3 regions of the Pseudoalteromonas sp. SR43-5 genome follow, and region 1 is predicted to be linked to each of the others. Evidence: predicted binding sites of a transcription regulator. Region 1 holds the regulator's gene; each other region holds the start of a gene.
What was found. Region 1 encodes sigma-54, which starts transcription at its own class of promoters, with help from an activator protein. Its sites were predicted from a motif close to GTTGGCACGNNNNTNGNNT; they were not measured.
Positions count from the first base shown of each region.

Region 2: a site for sigma-54 is predicted at 3,843-3,861, ahead of H5090_RS07625 (DUF2726 domain-containing protein). Genes of this name have one in related genera too.
Region 3: a site for sigma-54 is predicted at 5,599-5,617, ahead of H5090_RS08845 (LiaF domain-containing protein). Genes of this name have one in related genera too.

Region 1 is NZ_JACJEA010000001.1:110,254-117,678, forward strand. Features, by position in the region: gene kdsC (3-deoxy-manno-octulosonate-8-phosphatase KdsC) at 1-500, shown strand, start outside; gene lptC (LPS export ABC transporter periplasmic protein LptC) at 497-1,051, shown strand; gene lptA (lipopolysaccharide transport periplasmic protein LptA) at 1,041-1,586, shown strand; gene lptB (LPS export ABC transporter ATP-binding protein) at 1,583-2,308, shown strand; gene H5090_RS00560 (RNA polymerase factor sigma-54) at 2,378-3,877, shown strand; gene hpf (ribosome hibernation promoting factor) at 3,904-4,191, shown strand; gene ptsN (PTS IIA-like nitrogen regulatory protein PtsN) at 4,196-4,648, shown strand; gene rapZ (RNase adapter RapZ) at 4,667-5,512, shown strand; gene H5090_RS00580 (HPr family phosphocarrier protein) at 5,555-5,827, shown strand; gene mgtE (magnesium transporter) at 5,959-7,317, shown strand.
Region 2 is NZ_JACJEA010000010.1:24,894-32,318, reverse strand. Features, by position in the region: gene tyrS (tyrosine--tRNA ligase) at 169-1,368, shown strand; gene H5090_RS07635 (regulatory signaling modulator protein AmpE) at 1,432-2,376, opposite strand; gene mtnN (5'-methylthioadenosine/S-adenosylhomocysteine nucleosidase) at 2,377-3,084, opposite strand; gene H5090_RS07625 (DUF2726 domain-containing protein) at 3,207-3,803, opposite strand; gene folE2 (GTP cyclohydrolase FolE2) at 3,919-4,839, opposite strand; gene arcB (aerobic respiration two-component sensor histidine kinase ArcB) at 5,071-7,389, shown strand; gene arcA (two-component system response regulator ArcA) at 7,406-7,425, opposite strand, start outside.
Region 3 is NZ_JACJEA010000012.1:16,052-23,476, reverse strand. Features, by position in the region: gene secF (protein translocase subunit SecF) at 1-586, shown strand, start outside; gene H5090_RS08865 (bifunctional diguanylate cyclase/phosphodiesterase) at 716-2,503, shown strand; gene H5090_RS08860 (ABC transporter substrate-binding protein) at 2,523-3,332, shown strand; gene suhB (inositol-1-monophosphatase) at 3,386-4,189, opposite strand; gene H5090_RS08850 (VOC family protein) at 4,433-4,849, shown strand; gene H5090_RS08845 (LiaF domain-containing protein) at 4,888-5,550, opposite strand; gene H5090_RS08840 (BON domain-containing protein) at 5,879-6,445, shown strand; gene H5090_RS08835 (YqaE/Pmp3 family membrane protein) at 6,518-6,676, shown strand; gene H5090_RS08830 (hypothetical protein) at 7,046-7,425, shown strand, end outside.

The DNA of each region.
Region 1 (7,425 bases):
CTAAAAAAGTAAAACTACTTATATGCGATATTGATGGTGTATTTTCTGATGGCCGTATTTACCTTGGCAATCAAGGTGAAGAGCTAAAAGCATTTAATACAAAAGATGGTTTTGGCATTAAAGCACTTATAAACAGTGGCTTTGAAGTAGCTGTTATTACTGGTCGTCATTCACAGATAGTACAACAACGTATGAGCAGCTTAACCGTACAGCATATTTATCAAGGCCAAGAAAATAAGCTCATTGCCTATCAAGAATTAAAAGATAAACTCAACCTTAGCGATGAACAAATTGCTTATATTGGTGATGACGGTCCTGACATGCCTGTTATGGAGTTAGTAGGCTTTGCCGTTGCAGTAAATGATGCCCACCCTCTTATTAAGCGTTTGTCACATTATGTAACGCAAATGCCTGGTGGTTTTGGCGCTGTGAGAGAACTCACCGATTTGCTCATGCTTGAAAATGGTAAAGCATTGACTACACAAGGCACTAGTTCATGAATGCAGCGCGCATAATATTAAGCGTTTTATTCATTAGCTGTATGGTTTGGCTTTGGTACCCTTATTTTACACAAACAAATATTGTGCCTAAGGCTGAGCCTGAAGTTGTTGCTAAGCCTGATTACATAGCTATTGAGCTCAAACAGACAGCCTATGATGAGCAAGGTAAAATTAGCCACAAAGTCACTGCGGCTAAAATGGAGCTATACCAGCAATTAGGTTTCACGTTTTTTGAAAAACCCATTTTTACTTTATATAACGAGCAACAAACGTGGCAAATAAATGCAGACGAAGCAACATTATATGAAGATAAACAATTAATTTTAGAAGGTAATGTGGTTGCCAAAAATTTAACCGATAACGCCATGATAGACAAAATCAATGCTGATAATATTCAGGTTGATATAAAGTTATTAACAATGCGTTCGGAGCAACCCGTCATTATCACTGGACCCAATTTAAAAATCACCGGTAAAGGCCTAGAAGCCGACTTGAAAACCGAAGTGATAAAACTAATTAACCATACGCGAACCATATATTATGACCAATAAAATATTAAAATCACTTATAATTCCTACACTTATACTAGCGTTTAATAGTAGTGCTGCAGAGCAAAACACGCAACCTGCTGCCAATCAAATTTCAATAAGTGCCGACAAGCAAGAAGGTCAATTGAAAGCTAATGTGGGTATTTTTGAGAAAAACGTTGAGATTATTCACGGTAATCGCCGCATTACAGCCGATCGCCTCGAAGTACACAAACGTGATGAACTTGGTGATAATAAACAATTATTAATTGCCACAGGTAGCCCTGCGCACTTTGAAGAAAAGCAATCAGACGGCACGACTATGAGCGCCAGTGCTGACGAAGTACGTTATGATGTATCTAAGCGTTTTTTAACGCTTGTTGGTAATGCACAAGTTTCGCAAGCCGGACAAAAAATAAATGCTAAAAGTATTACCTACGACATAGAGCAGCAGCTCATCAGTGCCGAAAAAGATGAAAACTCAACTGACCGCGTTCACACAATTTTAGTACCGATCGAAACTAAAAAAAGTAAAAAAGGCGATAAAGGTCAACCATGAGCACATTAAAAGCAGAACTATTAGCAAAAAGCTATAAAGGTCGTGAAGTTGTAAAAAACGTCGGCCTTGAAGTACAAGCTGGCAGTATAGTTGGCTTACTTGGCCCTAACGGTGCTGGTAAAACAACGACTTTTTATATGATTGTAGGGCTTGTTCCTAGCGACAAAGGTAAAATATCTATTGATGATAACGATATTACTCTTTTACCTATGCATAGTCGTGCTAGATTAGGCATAGGCTACTTACCACAAGAGTCATCGATTTTTAGAAAGCTGACTGTTTATCAAAACTTAATGGCCATTTTAGAAACGCGCAAAGAACTAAATAAACAAGCCAGAGAAGACACGCTCAATAACTTATTAGATGAATTTAGCATACAACACATTCGTGATAGCCAAGGTATGGCATTATCGGGGGGAGAACGTCGTCGTGTAGAAATAGCACGAGCGCTGGCAGCAGATCCTAAATTTATATTACTGGATGAACCGTTTGCCGGTGTTGACCCTATTTCGGTATTAGATATAAAGAAAATAATAGAACATCTTAAAAATCGTGGGATTGGTGTATTAATTACCGACCATAACGTAAGAGAGACCCTTGATGTTTGTGAAAAAGCCTACATTGTTTCTCATGGGGAGCTGATTGCATCAGGTACTCCAGAACACGTATTAAATGATAAAACAGTACGCGATGTTTACTTAGGCGAGCAATTTAGGCTGTAACATTTACGCCATGTCTTTAAGCATCTGCTAGTATTAATTATAACAACATAAAAGGATTGTTAGAGATACATGAGGCAATCACTACAGCTGCGCATGGGCCAGCAACTTACAATGACTCCACAGTTGCAACAAGCTATTCGTTTGTTGCAACTCAGTACATTGGATCTCCAGCAAGAAATACAAGAAGCTCTCGACAGTAATCCACTATTAGAGGTTGAAGAGGCAGACTATTCCGAAGACGCTGCTGGTAAAAACGAGCAAAAAGCTGATACCGATGACATAACTGTTAGCGCATCTGCTGATGATGCTCCGAGCGAATACGAACAAGATACTGGTGAAGCACTTGCAAAAGACACGCTAAGTGACGACATGGCTATGGATGTCAGTTGGGATGAGTACATGAGTGCCGCTCCTGCAGCCTCATCAGGTCCAATGCCTGAAGACGAATCAATATACCAAGGCGCCTCTACTGAAACGCTCCATGAGTATTTAATGTGGCAATTACAACTAACGCCATTTAGCCCTACAGACGAAGCTATTGCTATTGCTATTGTAGAAGCTGTCGATGATTCAGGTATTTTAACACTAAGCTGCGAAGAGATTTTAGAAAGCTTTAATCAAGAAAACGAAGATGATAACGAAGTCGAACTTGATGAAATTGAAGCGGTATTAAAACGCATCCAACTGTTTGATCCTGTTGGTATTGCTGCACGTAGTTTACAAGAGTGTTTGTGTATTCAGCTTAATCAATTTGATAAAGAAACACCTTATATTAATGAAACGAAAATGATTTTAACCGAGCATATTGATCTATTAGCAGCTCGCGACTATCGTACATTAATGAAAAAAACTAAGCTCAAAGAAGAAGAGCTTAAAGAAGTAATGACACTAATACATACTCTCAACCCAAAACCTGCAGATACTATTGTAAGGGAAGAATCTGAGTATGTTATTCCTGATGTGTCAGTTAAAAAAATTAAAGGCCGCTGGGTTGTCGAATTAAACCCAGATAGCATGCCTAAAATTCGTGTTAATAGCCAATACGCAGCAATGTCTCGCACTGTAAAATCAAGTGGCGACAGCCAGTTTATTCGCTCACATTTACAAGAAGCTAAATGGTTTATTAAAAGCTTAGAAAGTAGAAACGACACGCTATTAAAAGTTACTAATTGTATTGTTAAGCAACAACAAGGCTTTTTTGAACATGGCCCTGAAGCCATGAAACCAATGGTTTTAAATGATGTTGCTGAAATGGTAGAAATGCACGAATCGACAATTTCTCGCGTAACTACTCAAAAGTACATGCATACACCCCGTGGTATATTTGAGCTTAAATATTTTTTCTCAAGCCATGTAAGTACTGAAAACGGTGGTGAATGTTCATCTACAGCAATACGTGCGCTTATCCGAAAATTAATCGCAGCAGAAAACTCAGCAAAACCATTGAGTGATAGCAAAATAGCGGATATATTGGCTGAGCAAGGAATTAAAGTAGCGAGACGTACAATCGCAAAATACCGCGAATCTCTTGCTATTCCACCGTCAAATCAGCGTAAAAGTCTGATTTAAGACGCTAAACTAAGAGGGTAATGCTTATGCAACTAAACTTAACTGGTCGTCACGTAGAATTAACCGATTCACTAAGAGACTATATTAATACTAAATTTGCGAAGCTTGAAAGACACTCTGATCATATTAATAATGTTCATGTCATTCTCGATGTAGAAAAATTAAATCAAAAAGCAGAAGCCACAATACACGTAAGCGGTGCTGAGCTATTTGCCTCTACAGAACATCAAGATATGTATGCCGCTATTGACTCGTTGATCGACAAGCTCGATCGCCAAGTAATCAAACACAAAGAGAAGCTTGCTCGACACTAATATGATGAAATTAAGTTCACTTATATGCCAGGACTGCAGCAAAGCTGCGGTCCTTTTTAATAGCAAAAAAAGAATTTTAGAGTTCATTAGCGAACTTGCTCACGACAAACTTCCGTATTTACCGCAACAAGATATTCTTAATGCTTTAATGAGCAGAGAGAAATTAGGTAGTACAGGTATAGGACGTGGCATTGCTATTCCTCATGGAAGAATGAGCGGTGCAGAAGAGCCTTTGGCTTTAGTGCTCGTTAGCGAAACTCCAATAAACTTTGATGCAATCGATAATCGCCCTGTTGATATTTTTGTCGCACTCATCGTACCAGATGGCGATAACCAGCAGCACTTAAAGACTCTAGCAACCATTGCTGATAAACTAAACAACAAAGATTTTTGTAAACAGTTACGCAGTGCAAAATCTGATACTGAGCTTTACCAAGTTATTGTCGATCAATCATAGTTTTATAAAGGGTGTTAAATGGAGTTAATTATCATAAGCGGCCGTTCTGGTTCTGGAAAGTCGGTTGCTTTGCGCGTTGTAGAAGATTTAGGTTATTATTGCGTAGATAATATTCCAGTAAACCTACTACCTTCATTAGTTCGCAGTGTGTCTGATAGCTACGATAAAATTGCTGTTAGCATAGATGTGCGCAACATACCTAAAGAACAAGATGAATTTAACGATATTCTTGAATACTTACCAGGCTTTGCAAACCCTACGTTATTTTATTTAGATAGTGACGATCAGACATTGATCAAACGCTTTTCTGAAACACGCAGATTACACCCACTATCAATAGACTCGTTGCCTCTTGATTTAGCCATCAAAAAAGAAAAAGAATTACTTGATGTATTAACCACTCGCGCCGACTTTATGATAGATACGACTGATTTAAGTGTTCATCAACTCGCTGAATCTATTCGTGAAAAGATTTTAGGTAAAAAAGATAAGCAACTGATTGTCACATTTGAATCATTTGGTTTTAAACACGGTATACCAAAAGAAGCAGACTACGTATTTGATGCACGCTTTTTACCAAATCCACACTGGGAACCAGAGTTGAAGCCTTTAAATGGGTTAGATCAACCGGTTAAAGACTATTTAGCTAATCACAGCATAGTGCAAAAATTCACATGGCAAATTCAAACATTTGTACAAACGTGGTTACCGCATTTAGAACGAAATAACCGCAGTTATTTAACCATTGCTATTGGGTGTACAGGTGGGCAACATCGCTCTGTGTATTTAGCGCAAACTATCGGTGAAAGTTTTGCAATGACACATCCCAATGTAAAAATTCGCCATCGCGAACAAGAAAAATAATATAGCTGAATAATCACCTGTTCAGCTTAGGTAGAGTAAGTTATGCATTGTGAAGATACCTTTTTAATAAAAAACAAATTAGGCTTACACGCCAGAGCGGCTACTGTGCTTGCGCAATTAGCAGTACAATTTGATGCTACAATCACATTATTCCAAGATGACAAAGAAGCAGCAGGCGATAGCGTACTTGCATTAATGTTACTTGAAAGTAGCCAAGGAAAAGAAGTTAAAGTTGTTTGTAAAGGCCCTGATTCTGAGCAAGCTTTACACGCTGTTGGAGAATTAATAGCACAACGCTTTAATGAACAAGAATAATCTGTTTTATAAAAACAATATTCGCATTACTAGTGCTTCAATTAAAACAGATATATAAAATAAATAGGTTAGTAACGCCAGTTAACTCACCTCCCCCCATAAAGTAATATAACAATTTATAAAGGACGCCAATGCCAGAAGCTTTTGAACAAGATTATCCACTACAGCAACTAAAGCAGGTGACGAAGTCACTCAATAGTGGTCAATTTGTTCAAGTTAGGCGCATGCTCGCAAAAACGGCTCCTTGTGATACCGCATTATTATTAGAATCATCACCGCATAAAATTCGCCGACTGCTTTGGCAATTGGTCGATCCTGATGTGCAGGGTGATGTTCTTGAAGAATTATCTGAAGATGTTCGTTTAGGCATTATTGCCCAAATGGAACCTAAGCACATTGCCGCCGCAACTGAAGACATGGGCCACGATGACTTAGGTGAAGTATTACGTAGCCTGCCAGATACCGTCTATAAAGACGTTGTTAGCGCGATGGACATTCAAGACCGTGAACGTGCCACGCAAGCACTGTCATATCAAGAGCGTTCAGCAGGTGCGCTAATGAACACCGATACGGTGACCATTCGCCCTGATGTAACACTCGATGTTGTACTTCGTTATATTAGACTGCGTGGTGAGCTACCAGAGGGTACAGATGATTTATATGTTGTTGATAAACATAACTGCTTTATAGGCGCTTTATCGCTGAGTACATTATTAACTAATCCGCCAGAAAAAATTGTCCGCGATTTGATGGATGAAGATTGTGAGTCTATCCCAATCTCAATGGATGAAAGTGAAGTAGCGCAATTATTTGAGCGTCATAATTGGATATCGGCCCCTGTGGTGGACGATAACGACCAACTCCTCGGTCGTGTTACTATCGATGACATCGTTGATGTAATCCGAGAAGATGCCGAGCATAGCTTATTAAGCCTAGCCGGTCTTGATGATGAAGAGGATACATTCGCGCCTGTACTAAAAAGCTCTAAAAAACGCTCAGTTTGGCTAGGAGTTAACTTACTAACCGCACTTGCAGCTGCTTTTGTAGCTAGCTTTTTTGAAGGCACTTTAGATGTGCTCCCTATTTTGGCTGTGCTTAACGGTATTGTCCCTTCTATGGGTGGTGTTGCTGGTAGCCAATCATTAACGCTTGTTATCCGTGGTATTGCAGTAGGTCATATAAACCAAACAAACCAACGTTTCTTGATGATGAAAGAACTGGCCATTGGCGCGCTAAACGGTATTTTGTGGTCACTATTAATTGCGGGTGTTATTGCGCTATGGCAGTGGGACTTTATGCTTGGTGGCGTACTCGCCTTCGCTATGTTTATGAACTTAGTGGTGGCAGGTGTTGCTGGTGCAAGTATTCCAATAATTCTTAAAAGAATGAATATAGACCCTGCTCTTGCAGGGAGTGTGGTGCTAACCACAGTGACTGATATTGTTGGTATATTCGCCTTTTTAGGTACTGCTACATGGTTGCTGATATAAATTAAACGCTTTAAATGTAAAAAACTACAGCAAAAATAGTTAGGGTAAATCAGTAGCTATGGCAACGGATACCAAACATAAAAATGACATACCTAAAAAAACGCCAAA
Region 2 (7,425 bases), on a different contig from region 1:
ACTCAATTGATTTAGTTTAGTTGCATGAATCACTTAAAAAGTTGTTTTAATTAGGTAGAAATTTGTTATGTTAGCTACATCTATTTATTCGGTTTAAACCTTTATTAAACCGTGACTACGCAAGTAACTAGTCGCCCCTTCGTCGGCAGAATTTTGGAGTAATACACAGTGGATTTACAAACCGCTCTAGCAGAGATAAAACGCGGTGCAGAAGAAATATTAATTGAAGACGAACTAGTTGAAAAACTAAAGTCGGGCAAGAAGCTAAAAATAAAAGCAGGCTTTGATCCTACAGCGCCTGATTTACACTTAGGACACACTGTACTAATTAATAAAATGAAAACCTTTCAGGATTTAGGTCATGAGGTTATTTTCTTAATTGGTGACTTTACTGGCATGATTGGTGACCCAACGGGGAAAAACGTAACGCGTAAACCACTTACTCGTGAAGACGTACTAGCCAATGCCGAAACATATAAAGAACAAGTATTCAAAATTCTAGATCCTGCTAAAACCACTGTTGCATTTAACTCTACTTGGATGGAAAAGTTAGGCGCTGCAGGCATGATTAAACTTGCTGCAAACCAAACCGTAGCACGTATGCTTGAACGTGATGACTTTAAAAAGCGTTATGGAAGCGGCCAACCAATTGCAATTCATGAGTTTTTATATCCACTGGTACAAGGTTGGGATTCGGTTGCACTAGAGTCAGATGTTGAACTAGGTGGTACTGATCAGCGCTTTAATTTGTTAATGGGCCGTGAGCTACAAAAAGTAGAAGGTCAAAAGCCGCAAACAGTATTAATGATGCCATTACTTGAAGGTACTGACGGCGTTCAAAAAATGTCTAAGTCGCTTGGTAATTACATTGGTATTACTGATGCGCCTAACGATATGTTTGGTAAAATAATGTCAATTAGTGATGTGCTAATGTGGCGTTACTACGACTTATTAAGTGCGCTTTCTATTGAAGAAATTGCAGCTCAAAAAGAACGTGTTGAGCAAGGTACGAATCCGCGCGATATTAAAATTGAACTAGCTAAAGAGCTAATTGCTCGTTTTCATAGTGAAGCTGATGCACAAGGTGCACATGATGATTTTATTCAGCGTTTTCAGAAAAAAGCGTTACCAGATGAAATCCCAGAGCTAACAATCACTATTGCAGAAGATACTATTTTAATTGCTAACTTGCTTAAAGAAGCAAATTTAGTAGTAAGTACATCAGAAGCAATGCGTATGATTAAGCAAGGTGCAGTTAAACTTAACGGTGAAGATAAAATCACTGATACCAAACTTGAAATAGCAAAAGGCACAACGGCTATTTACCAAGTAGGTAAACGTAAGTTTGCAAACATCACTGTAGCTTAAGCACAGTTTAAAAACTAAAAAACCAGCCTCGGCTGGTTTTTTTGTGCTCGTATTTTGAGCCCTTTAAATCAATTTTAATATTTCAATACTGGCTATTACTAACAACCAAAATACACGGGCCTGATTTAACCTATTAATTATTACAGGTACATCCTCGGGTGTAGGTAGTCTATCAGTACCAATACGCATTTTATTAAAGCGAGTACCTAAATAAACTGCAGGCCCGCCCAACTGCACGCCAAGTGATGCAGTGCATGTGCTTAAGAGCCAGCCTGTATTTGTTTGATAAAAATGCCTGCCATAATGCTTTATATAATGCATGCTTTGTTTGCTTGCTCGACTTGCTGCAATAGTTAAAGCGAGTAAGCGCATGGGAATATATTCAATAATAAACAAGAGTATTTTAAGCGGTTTTAAAAAGTAACTATTTGGGGAGATATCACTACGCCAGGCTTGTTGTATTAAGGTAAGTAACCGATAGGCAAGGGCAGCTATAGGGCCAAATGCTAAAAATATAAATATGACTACGAAATAGTATCGAGCGGTGCGCAGTATTAAGCTCTCAATTAATGCTTTGATAATACCAGCTGATGAAAGTCTATTAACTTCACGGGCAAGCAGTGGCTTTAGTAATTCGCGCGCTGTGGATTTTTGATTTTGTTTAGTTAGCTTTGCAATGCGAAGTGCTTTTTTATCAATGCTCTTACTTTCTAAGCATAAGTATAAAATAAGGCCAGCGAGTAATTCAGGATAAAAAGCAAACTCGAGTAGCAACACTACAATAATGAGAATGACACTTAAAATAAGTGAGCTTGCGAGTATAGCTGCCAAATATTGATAGCTTTTAGGTTCTTTGCTTTTGTATATACGTTTGCCAATAGCACTAAAAACAGCATTTAACGCCGTATTAGGATGATACCAGCTAATAAGGGGAATAAAGCGCTCAGCAAGGAGCGCTAGTATAAAGGCAATAAAGTCCAAGTGATTTTGAACAATATTGCTAAGCATTTACAGAGATACTGCTGTAAGCTTTTCTAAAAGTGCAACAACCATTTTAGATGAGTTGATTGATGCTGTTTCTAGGTATTCTTCAAATGATTGTGGTGACTCTTTACCAGCAATATCAGACATTGAGCGAATTACAACAAATGGTGTGTTTAGCGTAAAACACGTTTGTGCAATTGAAGCGCCTTCCATTTCAACAGCAAGCATTGTAGGAAAATCACTACGTGCTTTATCAATGCGTATAGGGTCACACATAAATGTGTCACCAGTACAAATTAAGCCAACGAGTGTTTTAACATCACTGATTTGTTCGATAGTTTGCTGTGCTGCTTCAACTAATTTAGGGTGTGCTGCAAAGCCTGCCGGCATTTGTGGTACTTGGCCAATTTCGTAGCCAAAAGCAGTTACGTCTACATCGTGGTGACGTACTTCTGACGAAATTACTACATCGCCAACACTAAGAGAAGGATCGAATCCACCGGCTGAGCCTGTGTTAATTATGCAATCAGGTTTGAAGTTATCGATCAGTAAGGTAGTTGCAATAGTTGATGCGACTTTACCAATACCAGATTGAACAAGTGTCACCGTGTTACCAGCCAACTCGCCAGTATAAAAAGTGAAACCTGCTTTAGTTAAAATTTGTGGGTTTTGCATAGCTTCACGTAAAATTTTAACTTCTGGCTCCATTGCGCCAATAATACCAACATTCATAAAGTTTAATTCCTGAGTTTGAATCACTTGATTATACGTGAAGTTAGCAATAAAAAACAAAAAAGCGAGCTTGTTTATGAGCTCGCTTTAAATACTTTTTAGGAGAGTATTTAATTCGTTTTTTAAATTTCAGCTAACGCGGTGGTTTGCGCTTTAGCTTGAGAAGGTGAAAGTACCGCTGGCTTATGTGAGCGATTACGAACAGGGCGCTGAGTTTGTGTTGCTGCAGGCTTACCAAGTTTAAACATAATTGCATCGCGTACTTCAGAAGGGCGGTAGCCCGATTTAACTTTCATACGAATATGTGGAATGCCTGCAGACTCTAGTGCACCGTTTACAAACCAGTCGCGTTGAGCTTTGTGGCCATCTTTGTTGGCATTGTTAACTAGGTCAACAGCAGCAATGATTGTTAGTTTTTCTTTATCGATTAAAACAAAGTCGAGTTGCTTATTTTTAGCTTTAGCTAAAGCAGCACGTTTAGACTTTACTGAAAGGCCTTGCTTACAGTCAATAACGTCGATTAACTTAACGCGACTAACAATTTTATATTGATCGCCTACAGCACGCTCTAGAAGATTTAAAAAAGCGCCTTCAACCTGCGTAAAAACAGTTTGCTTGCGAGTAAAAGGATACGGGTTTCCGCCATCGTCATTAAATTTTGACGCAACAACAGAGGCCCCGACAACTAATACTAGGATTAATAATAAAGCGAATTCCATACGGTAACTCCATAACAACAAATTGACACTGCTCAAACAAAGCAATTTACGTGCCTAAAAAGTATGGGTTATAAAATAATTACCGGCTGGTTTACAAGCAATAGCTACACAGCGATTAAGCTTTGTAGCCTCCTTTAATACCTTTTACTGCAATAGCTACAGCATCGTGTGCATGCAGTGACTCATAGTGGTTTATTTGCAGCCAATAATCACTGTAATGGTTTGCCTCTAGCAATGCTTTAATTTTACGCGCTGCATCTTCACAAAACATAAGGTTTTGACCATTCAAACGGGCAAATTCTTGCTCATCTTCACGTTTTACTGCTGCTTGTACTGGTGTTTTAAGCTCAGCTTCAAGAGTGTTAATTAGCGTAACTACGTCAAATTCTTGAATGTTGCTATCAAGCTTTACTTTTACGTTGGCAATAGAGCGCTGCGAGTGGGGAGTCGCTACAATACCTTGTGTAGTGCCTAGCCATTCGTGCACATCTTTTTGGCTCAACGTTTCTTGGTTAAACTTTTCGTTAAACGCGTTTTGTATAAGCTGGCGCGCAAGTGCAGCAGAGCATGGGCACGTTGAAGAATAAGTAACATCTACGGTTAGCTCGTAGCTAATAACGTTATTTTCAATTGTACTGGTAAGTACAACTGGGTAGCTTTTCCAGCCCGCTTTGCCACTTAATAGTGACTTACGGCGTAGCGGTAATTCAAATTTAAATTCAATTTGTGCTTTATTGCTCAGCCCTTCGTGGCTAGTTATAAAGGTATCGAGTGCCTGCGCTATTGTTTGCGGATTGACTTGCTGCTCGGTTGAAAGCAGATCAAGTGCCAAAAATAGACGTGACATATGAATGCCTTTGGCATCTTCTTTATGTAAATTTACAAATGCACGAGCTTTGGCGTTTACTGTAACTGGAGATAAGTCTCGGGATTCAAAAATAAATGGCAGTTCTATTTCGCCCATGCCAACCCAGTCTAATTTACCTGTTTGTAAAGCGGGTGCAGTGTCTGCTATATCTGGCATATTGGTTTGCATGTGCGCTACTCGTATTTTGGGGATAATAAAGCGGGGCATTTTACACTAAATAATTTATTGCTGAAATGATGAGTTTAATAGATGAGCTAAATCAAACATGAAAAATTCTGTTTTTATCGCACAACGTGAGTAGTGGTAGGAGAAAAATGCTAAAATCTGGGAAAATGGTATGTTTATACATACGCATTGCCTTCTTTATATTAAGTACACAGCTAAGAGATAAAATTACGTATGACCGATTATTCTTTGAGCCCTTGGGCTCGGGTACTTTCCAGCTCAATAACGCGATTTGGTGAATTTAAAACCGCTGCTATTTGTTACACTTTATTTTTAACTGTATCTCTTATTTTATCGAGCATGTTTTATTATGTGGCGATAGGCGAATTACACCTGGTTGATATTTTAGCCGTGGTATTTTTTACGGCTGTAGTTTCTCCTTTAATTATAAGTGTGTTGCTTAATTCAATTCGACAACTAGATGCCTCATATGCTTATTTAGATAGCGCCACCAAACAAGAAAAGCTTTTAAATCAAACCCTAAAAGATAACATTAACCGTCTAAACATCGAAATTGATGAGCGTAAAATGGCATTTCATGCCAAGCACCGCGCTATCGAAGAACTACGACGAGAAATTGCTGAGCGTAAAAAAACACAACAAGAACTTGCTCAACAAAGCATGCTGCAGCGCTCAATAGTTGATTCATCTCCTGATTTATTTTATTACCGCGATAACAATGGCGTGTTTGCTGGTTGTAATAAAATGTTTGAAGAAGTAATGGGCAAATCAAGTAGCGAACTAATTGGCAAAACGGTTGAGCAGATATTTCCTAGCCACTTTTTATCTGAAGTTTTGAAAACCGATAAAGAAGTAGAGCAAAGCCATAAAGCACTAACCATTGATGTGGGTTATGAGGTAAATGGCGAAACGCGTTGGTTTGAGCTGCGTAAATTACCTTTTATAAATGATGAAGGTGATTACATTGGTCTACTGGGCTTTGGTCGTGATATCACAAGTCGTAAGGAGGCCGCTCAAGCGCTCGAAACGGCCTATAAAGACAAAGGTAAGTTTATTGCCACATTAAGCCATGAACTACGTACACCGCTCAATGGTATTGTTGGTTTAACACGAATGCTGCTTGATACTGACTTAAACAAACAGCAGCGTAGTTGGGGTAATACTATATTTTCGAGTGCTGAAACGCTCGGCAATATTTTTAACGATATTATTGATTTAGACAAAATAGATAGAGATCAGCTCGATATAGTGACCAACTCTATTAATGTATCAGACTTTATAAATGACGTTGTTAACTTTGCGGGCTTAATCGCGGAGCAAAAAGAGCTAGAGTTTGATATTAAGCGCAATGGGGTGCTGGATATTTACGCACAGCTCGACCCAACTCGCTTACGCCAAGTTGTTTGGAACTTAATTAATAATGCCGTTAAGTTTACACAGCAAGGAAAGGTAACACTTGAATGTAGCCGAGAAAACAGAGTTGAAGGCCCATGGTTAGTTATGAAAGTATCGGATACCGGCCAAGGTATTCCGCCAGAGCAGCTTGCTCATATATTTGATATGTATTACAAAGCGCCAGATTTAAAAGGGACTAACGCAATAGGTTCCGGTATTGGTTTGGCTGTAACTAAGGCACTTGTAAGTGCGATGAAAGGGATAATTACAGTAAATAGTACTGAGGGCGAAGGAAGTTGCTTTACAGTTCAAATACCGCTTAGTCTATGTGTAGCACCAACAGAGCAAAGTTATGTTGGTCGTGGTTTGTATATTTTACTAGTAGAAGATGTACCTCTTAACGCCGAAATTGCTACAAACTTATTAGAGCAACGCGGGCATGAGGTGTTGTGGGCTGAAACCGGTGAAGATGCACTCTCGTTTGTCGAAACCGAAGATGACTTAGATTTAGTATTACTTGATATGCAATTGCCTGATATAAATGGTGATGTAGTTGCCAAGCAAATACGCTCAGATAGTCACTTTGATAAATTACCCATTGTAGCGCTAACGGCCAATGTTCGTAGTGCTGAAGAAGAGCTTGAAGGCATATCAATACAAGGGGCGCTTGCTAAACCAATTAACACAGTGAAGCTTGATAAAATGCTGGCTGATTTATTTGGAATTAAGCAAAGTGAATGCACAGAGCCGCTGTTAAAAGTAAGTGAAGAAGCCCTTAAAGGCATTGATGCACACTTATTAGATATGGAAACAATAGAAGACTTTGTCAATTCGATGGGCTTAGTTGTGTTTAGACGCAGTAGTCAGCTATTCGAAAAGCTAAGTCCACAATATCAGCAAGAGTTACTTACTTCATTAAATACTGGTGATAGAGAAGAGTATGAATCAGTAGCGCATAAACTCAAAGGGGCGGCTGGCTCAGTAGGTCTTAATGATGTGCAGCTTCATGCCAAAATAATGGAACATGGTGCGATTGATGAATCTGATGAGGTGTTAAAGCAGTGGTTAGATATTCTGGCAGATAAAATAAATGAAGGACAAAAAGCCCTTCATTTATTTTTACAGCAATTAGAGTGAAACTAATTAGCTCTAATTAAGCGTCAATTTTACCAA
Region 3 (7,425 bases), on a different contig from region 1:
GCGCCGTATTGAATTTGTAGGCCCAAGTGTAGGTGAAGACTTAAAAGAGCAGGGTGGCCTTGCCATGTTAACAGCGCTTATTTGTATCTTAATCTACGTTGCGTTTCGTTTTGAATGGCGCTTTGCAGTAGGTGCGGTAGGTGCACTACTACACGATGTTATCATTACTGTGGGTTTATTTTCGGTATTAGGTTTAGAGTTTGATTTAACTATATTAGCGGCAATTCTTGCGGTAATTGGTTATTCACTCAATGATACGATTGTTGTATCAGACCGTATACGTGAAAACTTCCGTAAGGTACGCATTGACGATACGATAGAAATTATTGATATTTCACTTACACAAACACTTAACCGTACACTTGTAACATCAATCACGACTATTTTAGTATTGATTGCCTTGTTTGCATGGGGCGGACAAACCATTCATGGTTTTGCAACTGCATTACTGTTTGGTGTGTTTATTGGTACTTATTCTTCGATTTATGTTGCAAGCTCTGTTGCTATAGCAATGGGCGTAAGCAAAGAAGATTTAATACCTGAAGTAATTGAAAAAGAAGGCGCAGACCAAGACGCTATGCCGTAACTAGGTTTGTACTTAATAAAAACCGCTCTTATGAGCGGTTTTTTTATGAGCGCATTTTTTTGCGCAATAAAAATGTCATACACACTTGGTACTTTATTGCTCCAATCAAAATAGTTGTAAGGCAAATACGTGACGATTCAGCGCAAAGTATTAGAGTACATTTTAAAAAGCGGTGAAATAACAACGCTGTTTCAGCCTATTTTTGATATTAGTAATCAAGTTATTTTAGGTTACGAAGCACTTAGTCGAGGACCTAAAAATAGCCCGTTAGAAATGCCTAATACGTTATTTAAAGTTGCCCATGAGGAATGTTTAATTTCGGAGCTTGAATTACTATGTCGCTCTAAAGCGATTGAAAACTTTGTAAGGCTTAACCTACAAGGTAAATTATTTTTAAATGTAAGCCCTAAAACACTACTAGACCCTTGCCACCCTAAAGGGGAAACATTGCACCTAATAGAGCAATTTGGCTTAGCTGCTAACCGTGTAGTTATAGAGGTTACTGAGCAAGAAAAAGTAGATGATGGCTTCTTGTTATTAAAAACGATAGCCCATTACCGAGAGCTCGGTTTTACTATAGCAATAGATGATTTAGGCGCTGGGTATTCAGGGTTAAAGCAATGGTCTGAACTATGCCCTGATTTTGTAAAAATTGACCGCTATTTTATTGATCATTGTGATGAAAGCGAAGTTAAAAAAGAGTTTTTGAAATCTATTACTATTTTGGCCAGAGCTACTAATACTCAGGTTATTGCTGAAGGCATTGAGCGTCCAGAAGAGCTTACATTTGTAGAAAACTTAGGCATTAGTAATGTACAAGGGTTTTTACTCGAAAAGCCAAGCATAAAGCCAAGTGAAGATTTCAGCTCAGAGCAACTAAAAGCTCTTTCATTTACGCAATCAAACACATTGTTTGATCAATCTATGGCTATAGGTCGCTTATCGATTACGCAACTTGCAATAAGCAGCGACACTCGCTGTAAAGATGCGCATAAGCTCTTTGAGCAAGATAAATCACTCATAAGCATTGCAGTGTTAAATACTGAAAACCAGCCAGTAGGGTTACTTCACAGAGATCAATTAACAGAAGTTTTTGCAGCGCCCTATGGGCATGCTCTTTACGATAAACGCCCCGTTACTGCACTGATGGATAAGCAGCCCTTAGTCGTTGACGAAAATCAATTACTCGATACCGTAAGTAAGCAAATAACTGAGCAGGACTTTGATATACGCCGCCATATAGTGATAACCAGAGAAAACGCTTATTTAGGGTTAGCGCCGCTTCGCGATATTTTAAAACACATAACCGAAGAAAAAATACGCCATGCACAACACGCTAATCCACTGACTATGCTCCCTGGTAATGTGGCAATTAATGAAGCTATAGAGCAGCGATTAAAAGGTAGTAATCCGTTTTCACTCGCGTATATAGACTTAAATCATTTTAAGCAATTTAATGACTTATACGGCTACGCTAGCGGCGACAGTGTAATTAAACTATTAGCTGATGTAACAGTGCAAGCGTGTAAAAATAGTGCTAACTTTGTAGGACATATAGGTGGCGATGACTTTATGGTGGTGTTTGATCAGCACAACGCGGTTGATATATGTAATACCATTATTGAGCAATTTCAACTCCAGTCTCGTATATTTTTTACACCTGAGCACATAAAGAGCGAAGGGTATTGGGCCACAAATCGTGAAGGAGAAAAGCAATTTGTGCCGCTACTAACGTTATCGATTGGCTTAGTTGAGCCTGATTTACAACAATGTAAAAACAGTCACCAAGTTGCAGCACTCGCAACTGATGCTAAAAAAGAAGCCAAACGTTATCGCCATAGTTATTTGTTTATTTGCAAACGTAAAGGGCCTGCGCCCGCAGTGGTACGCCTAGCAAGCAATAAGCAGGTAATTTAAATAAAAATAGGTAATTATTATGTTGCCAATAAAAATCTCGACCAGTGTACTTGGTCTGCTTGCAAGTTTTGCACTTATGGCGCAAGAGCAAATAATTAATGTAGCCCAAAAGCAAGATACTCAAAACGCACGAGAAGAGTACTTAAGTGAGCTACTGGTACGTGCACTTGAGAGTGTTAACTATCCTGGGGTTATTAGGATGACTCCCATATCAGATCAGCAAAAACGTAAGCTCATAAACCTAAATGATAACGAACTAGATATGTATTGGAGTATGAGTAGTCCAGAGCGAGAGGCACTTGCTTTAGCTATTAAAATACCACTATTTAAAGGTTATATAGGAAAGCGGGCTTTACTCACTAATAAACAAAACGTAGCACGCTTTAAAGACGTAAAAACCCTAGAGCAGCTAGGAGAGTTTTCAGCAGTGCAGGGTCACAACTGGCCAGATACAAGAATAATGTCCTATAACGGCTTACGTGTAAGGCCGCTTACCAATTACCAAGCCATGTTCACTTTAACGAGCCGTGGGCGAATAGATTACTTTCCTCGCTCGTTTATTGAGGTTAATTCTGAGCTTATTGAAAACAAACAAAGTAACTTAGTCGTTGTGCCTGATTTATATATAAGCTACCCAACGGGTATTTATTATTTTGTGACTAAGAGTAAACCCGAATTGGCAAAGGCAGTAGAGGAGGGCTTAATATTAATGCAGACAAACGGCGAGTTTGATGCATTATTTAATGAATACTTCGCAAAGGATTTAAATACACTACCTTATACAAAAGGTAAAACAATAGAGATTAAGCTCGATAACCCTTATTTTTAGGCACAAAAAAAGGAGCCTAGGCTCCTTTTTAGTATGCTATTAATAGCATTTAATTAGCGAAGTAACGACTCAGTTAATACTGGACGAATTTCGCGGATAATTGCTTGAGTCAGTTTTGGTGAACCACAGATAATATTGCCGCTGTGGTTATAGTTATTACCACCGGCGAAATCTACAACCATACCGCCCGCTTCTTTAACCATTAGTTCGCCCGCAGCAGAGTTCCAAGGTTTTAAACCAATTTCAAAAAATCCATCAACACGGCCAGCTGCAACGTATGCCATATCTAAAGCAGAACAACCTGCACGGCGAATATCAGCAGTGTGTACAAACAATGCTTTAAACGCTTCAGTGTATGCATCCATGTGGTTTTTGTTTTTGAAAGGGAAACCAGTAGCAAGTACAGTGCCTGCAAGAACCGTAGTTTTGCTAACGCGTAGACGTTTACTGTTTAACTGAGTGCCTTGACCGCGAGATGCAGTGAAAAGCTCACCACGAATTGGATCATAAATAACAGCTTGGTCTAAACGACCTTTAACTTTAAGTGCGATAGAAACCGCGTAATGAGGGATACCTTTGATGAAGTTAGTTGTTCCATCGATAGGATCTACAATCCATTGGTAATCATCATCCTTGCCTTTATGCTCACCTAGTTCTTCACCAACAATTGAGTGAGTAGGGTAAGACTGTAAAATAGTGTCACGAATTACGGCTTCGGCTTCTTTATCAATGTTAGTTACTAAGTCGTTAGCGCCTTTTTGTTGCACTTCAACTTTTGATAAATCTTCACTTGCGCGAAGTAAAATTTTGCCTGCGTTGCGCGCAGCGCGAACCGCAATGTTTAACATTGGATGCATGGTATTACCTTTGGGTTGTAAAAGAACGTTTATATATTTCAGCCGGCGTATTTTAGCGACTTTTGCCATAAAGTAAACAATAAACCCCAAATACTTGTGTTTGTTTTTTATACAAGATTGAAAAGTTTATATATTTTTAAAAAATAATTATCTGCATTTAAATAAATTAAATTTAAATAACACTTTACCTAAAGTTAACTTGAGGTTTTATCGTACTCCTAATTTAACTGATAGGATAACATTATGTATTTAGAGCACGTAAACTTAGTCGCGAGTGATATAGATAATATGCTTACATTTTATCGCGCTGTATTTCCACATTGGTCGATTAGAAGTGAGGGCAGAGGCGATTGGCATGGAAAACCAAGACGCTGGGTACACTTTGGGGATGACACGCATTACATTGCGATAAGCAGTCATGGTGAAGGTGAAAACAGAAACTTATCGGGCCATCAAATTGGTTTTGCACACTTTGCTTATGTAACTAATAATTTAAGCGCAGTAGTAATGCGCTTAAATAAAGTGGGTTTTACTCTAAGCAAGCAAGGTAACGAGAATCCTTTCAGAAAGAATGTCTACTTTATTGATCCTGCAGGGTTTGAAGTAGAATTTGTAGAATATTTAAGTGATATCCCAAGTGAGCGAAATAACGATTTATAATAGGTTAAGCACCGCAAAGTGCGGTGCTTAACGAAGCTTTATGAACGATTATTTCCAGCGCCAAGTTGTGTTTTTAGCTCATTAGCAAAGCTCATAAATTTTTCTTTAATTGTGCGCTTTATTTTTACTTCGACTGAGCCCATTACTGCCTTTCCTTCAATATGAATTGTAGGGCCTTGGCGTTTGTTAAGCGACACAGATTTATTTTCAAGGCTACTTAAAATACAAAACATTTTAGACACTACATTGACATGCTCTGGTACGTAAATTTCATCGCTACCAAAAATACAGTTAACGTGAATAGTTACATTTTGATGCGCAAAAATAGCATCGGTAAAATCAAGCACCACCGATCCCATAAAGTTACTCAAATATATATTTTTTGGCACAACCCACTGACCACTTCGCTCGTTAGATCCTAAAATACTGCGTAATGTAAAATCATCATCACTGTTTTGCTGTGCACTATAATGTGGTGTAAATTGCGATTGTTTTTCTGCTTTATATTGCTGATCGGTATTAAGTGTTAAGTCTTCTACTAAGGCTAGCAGAGCTTCGTTATTAGGTGCATCCATCGCATTATCTAAACGTCTTTCGAATGCATCAACAGAAATAACACCATGACTGTAATTATAAATTAATTGATCAATCACTTGTTCGCGTACTTGCTCTATTGGGCGGTCTTCAACTTTTACAGACATGAGTTATTCCTTATTATATTTACTATTGATACTGCTCTTGTAGTTAGGCTGCAAACCGCGTACCAAATATAATTTCATTAATTATCAATTGGTTATTTTTTAACGGTGTTTTTTGTTTTGTTATATTAACGATAGATTAACCAAAAGAGCAATTATCTAGCTATTTTCACTATTTGAGAAAGTTTTACCGAGTAGCCTGTAAATAGTTACACAAACATAGATAAGGTTTTATCTTTTAATTAATTCAAGCCTTTGAATTTTAAGTATAAATAAAGTTGGCCTGAAGCTCGCATTAGTTAAAGTGTCTTTAATCAAAAGGAGAAAGATTATGAAAACATTTAACAAATCTATTATCGCAGCTCTAGTTCTTGGTACTACGGCTATGGGTGCCCAAGCAAACAGCTGGGAAAACGAAAGTAAAGATGCTTGGATTGATGGTAAGGCAGAAACCGTTCTACTTATGAACACTAATCTAAACAACTTTGACATTAACACTGATGTAAAAAATGGCAAGGTAGTACTTACAGGTAAAGTTAATAGCGAACTCGATAAAGAGCTAGCAGAAGAACTTGTACTTAGCCTAGATGGTGTAACTGATGTTGATAACAGCCTTACTGTTGTTAAAAGCATGGACACCGAAGATAAAAACAACGACATGATGGACGATGATGATAACGACCTAACGGACGCTAAAATCACCACTGTAATCACAACTCGCTTCCTGTTTGACTCAGAAGTAGGTGGTACAGACATTGATGTTGATACCGACAACGGTGTGGTAACTCTGAATGGCTCTGTAGAGTCTGAAGCTGAAAAGCAACTAGCAGTTAAAATTGCTAAAAATGCTGAAGATGTTCGCGACGTAGTTGATAAACTAGCTATTGTTGCTGAATAATACAGTATAGTTAAGGCCCAGTAATACTGGGCTTTAAGTCTTTTCAATGTTTAATTTAAATGGAGTTTGATCATGGATATTATTCGTATAATACTTTCGGTTTTATTACCGCCATTAGGTGTGTTTTTGCAAGTTGGCTTAGGTATGCATTTTTGGTTAAATATTCTATTAACACTGCTAGGTTATTTCCCAGGGTTAATACATGCAATCTACATTATTGCGAAAAAATAATGACAGATTATATATTGTGTAAGCCGACTACTGAGGTTTAGCTAAATACTTTAGTACCGATCGGCTCACAATATTAGTTTTTAGAGAGTTTTTAGATTAAATCCATTTTTTAAAACTCTTCAACCCATTAATTCACTTCCTTAACTCACTCCCAATATTATTTTAAAACTATACTTATTGTTTACTAATAAGCTTTCCAGCTAACAGTCGCGCTCAGATTCTGATTTGATGCCATTTAGGAAATCTTCAACATTAGTGTGTTTATACATCTATAATATACAATCAAATACCTTATTATTTAGTGACAATATTACCTTCACTTCTAGTGTTATCATTAAACTAGGTTTTTAGGCATGTTGAGGTAGTTAATTGAATATTCGACTTATAATGTCAGGCGTTGTGTCATTCATTTTTTATTTTAGTTGGGCCTTCAGGGCAAATAGTGCGGCAGACATTGCTAAATCGGTCACTTTTCAAGCTGCATTAGTGCAAGGGTTGTATAGTGGATTTGTAACGCTGTTTTTTACCTTTATTTTAGAAAAGGTCGTCAACAAGTATAAGTTTAGTTATGTAACGCTTGCGTTCGTAACTCCAATTATTTGTATGTTTCATTCTAAAACACCACAAAACGTCGCAATACGACAAAGTTTTAATAATGCAATTAACTCTAGCGCCTCGTATTTAAGTAATAAAAAAATAGCAGGCGTACTTTTTGCGCCTATTATTCCGATTACTGTTCAATCGAGCTT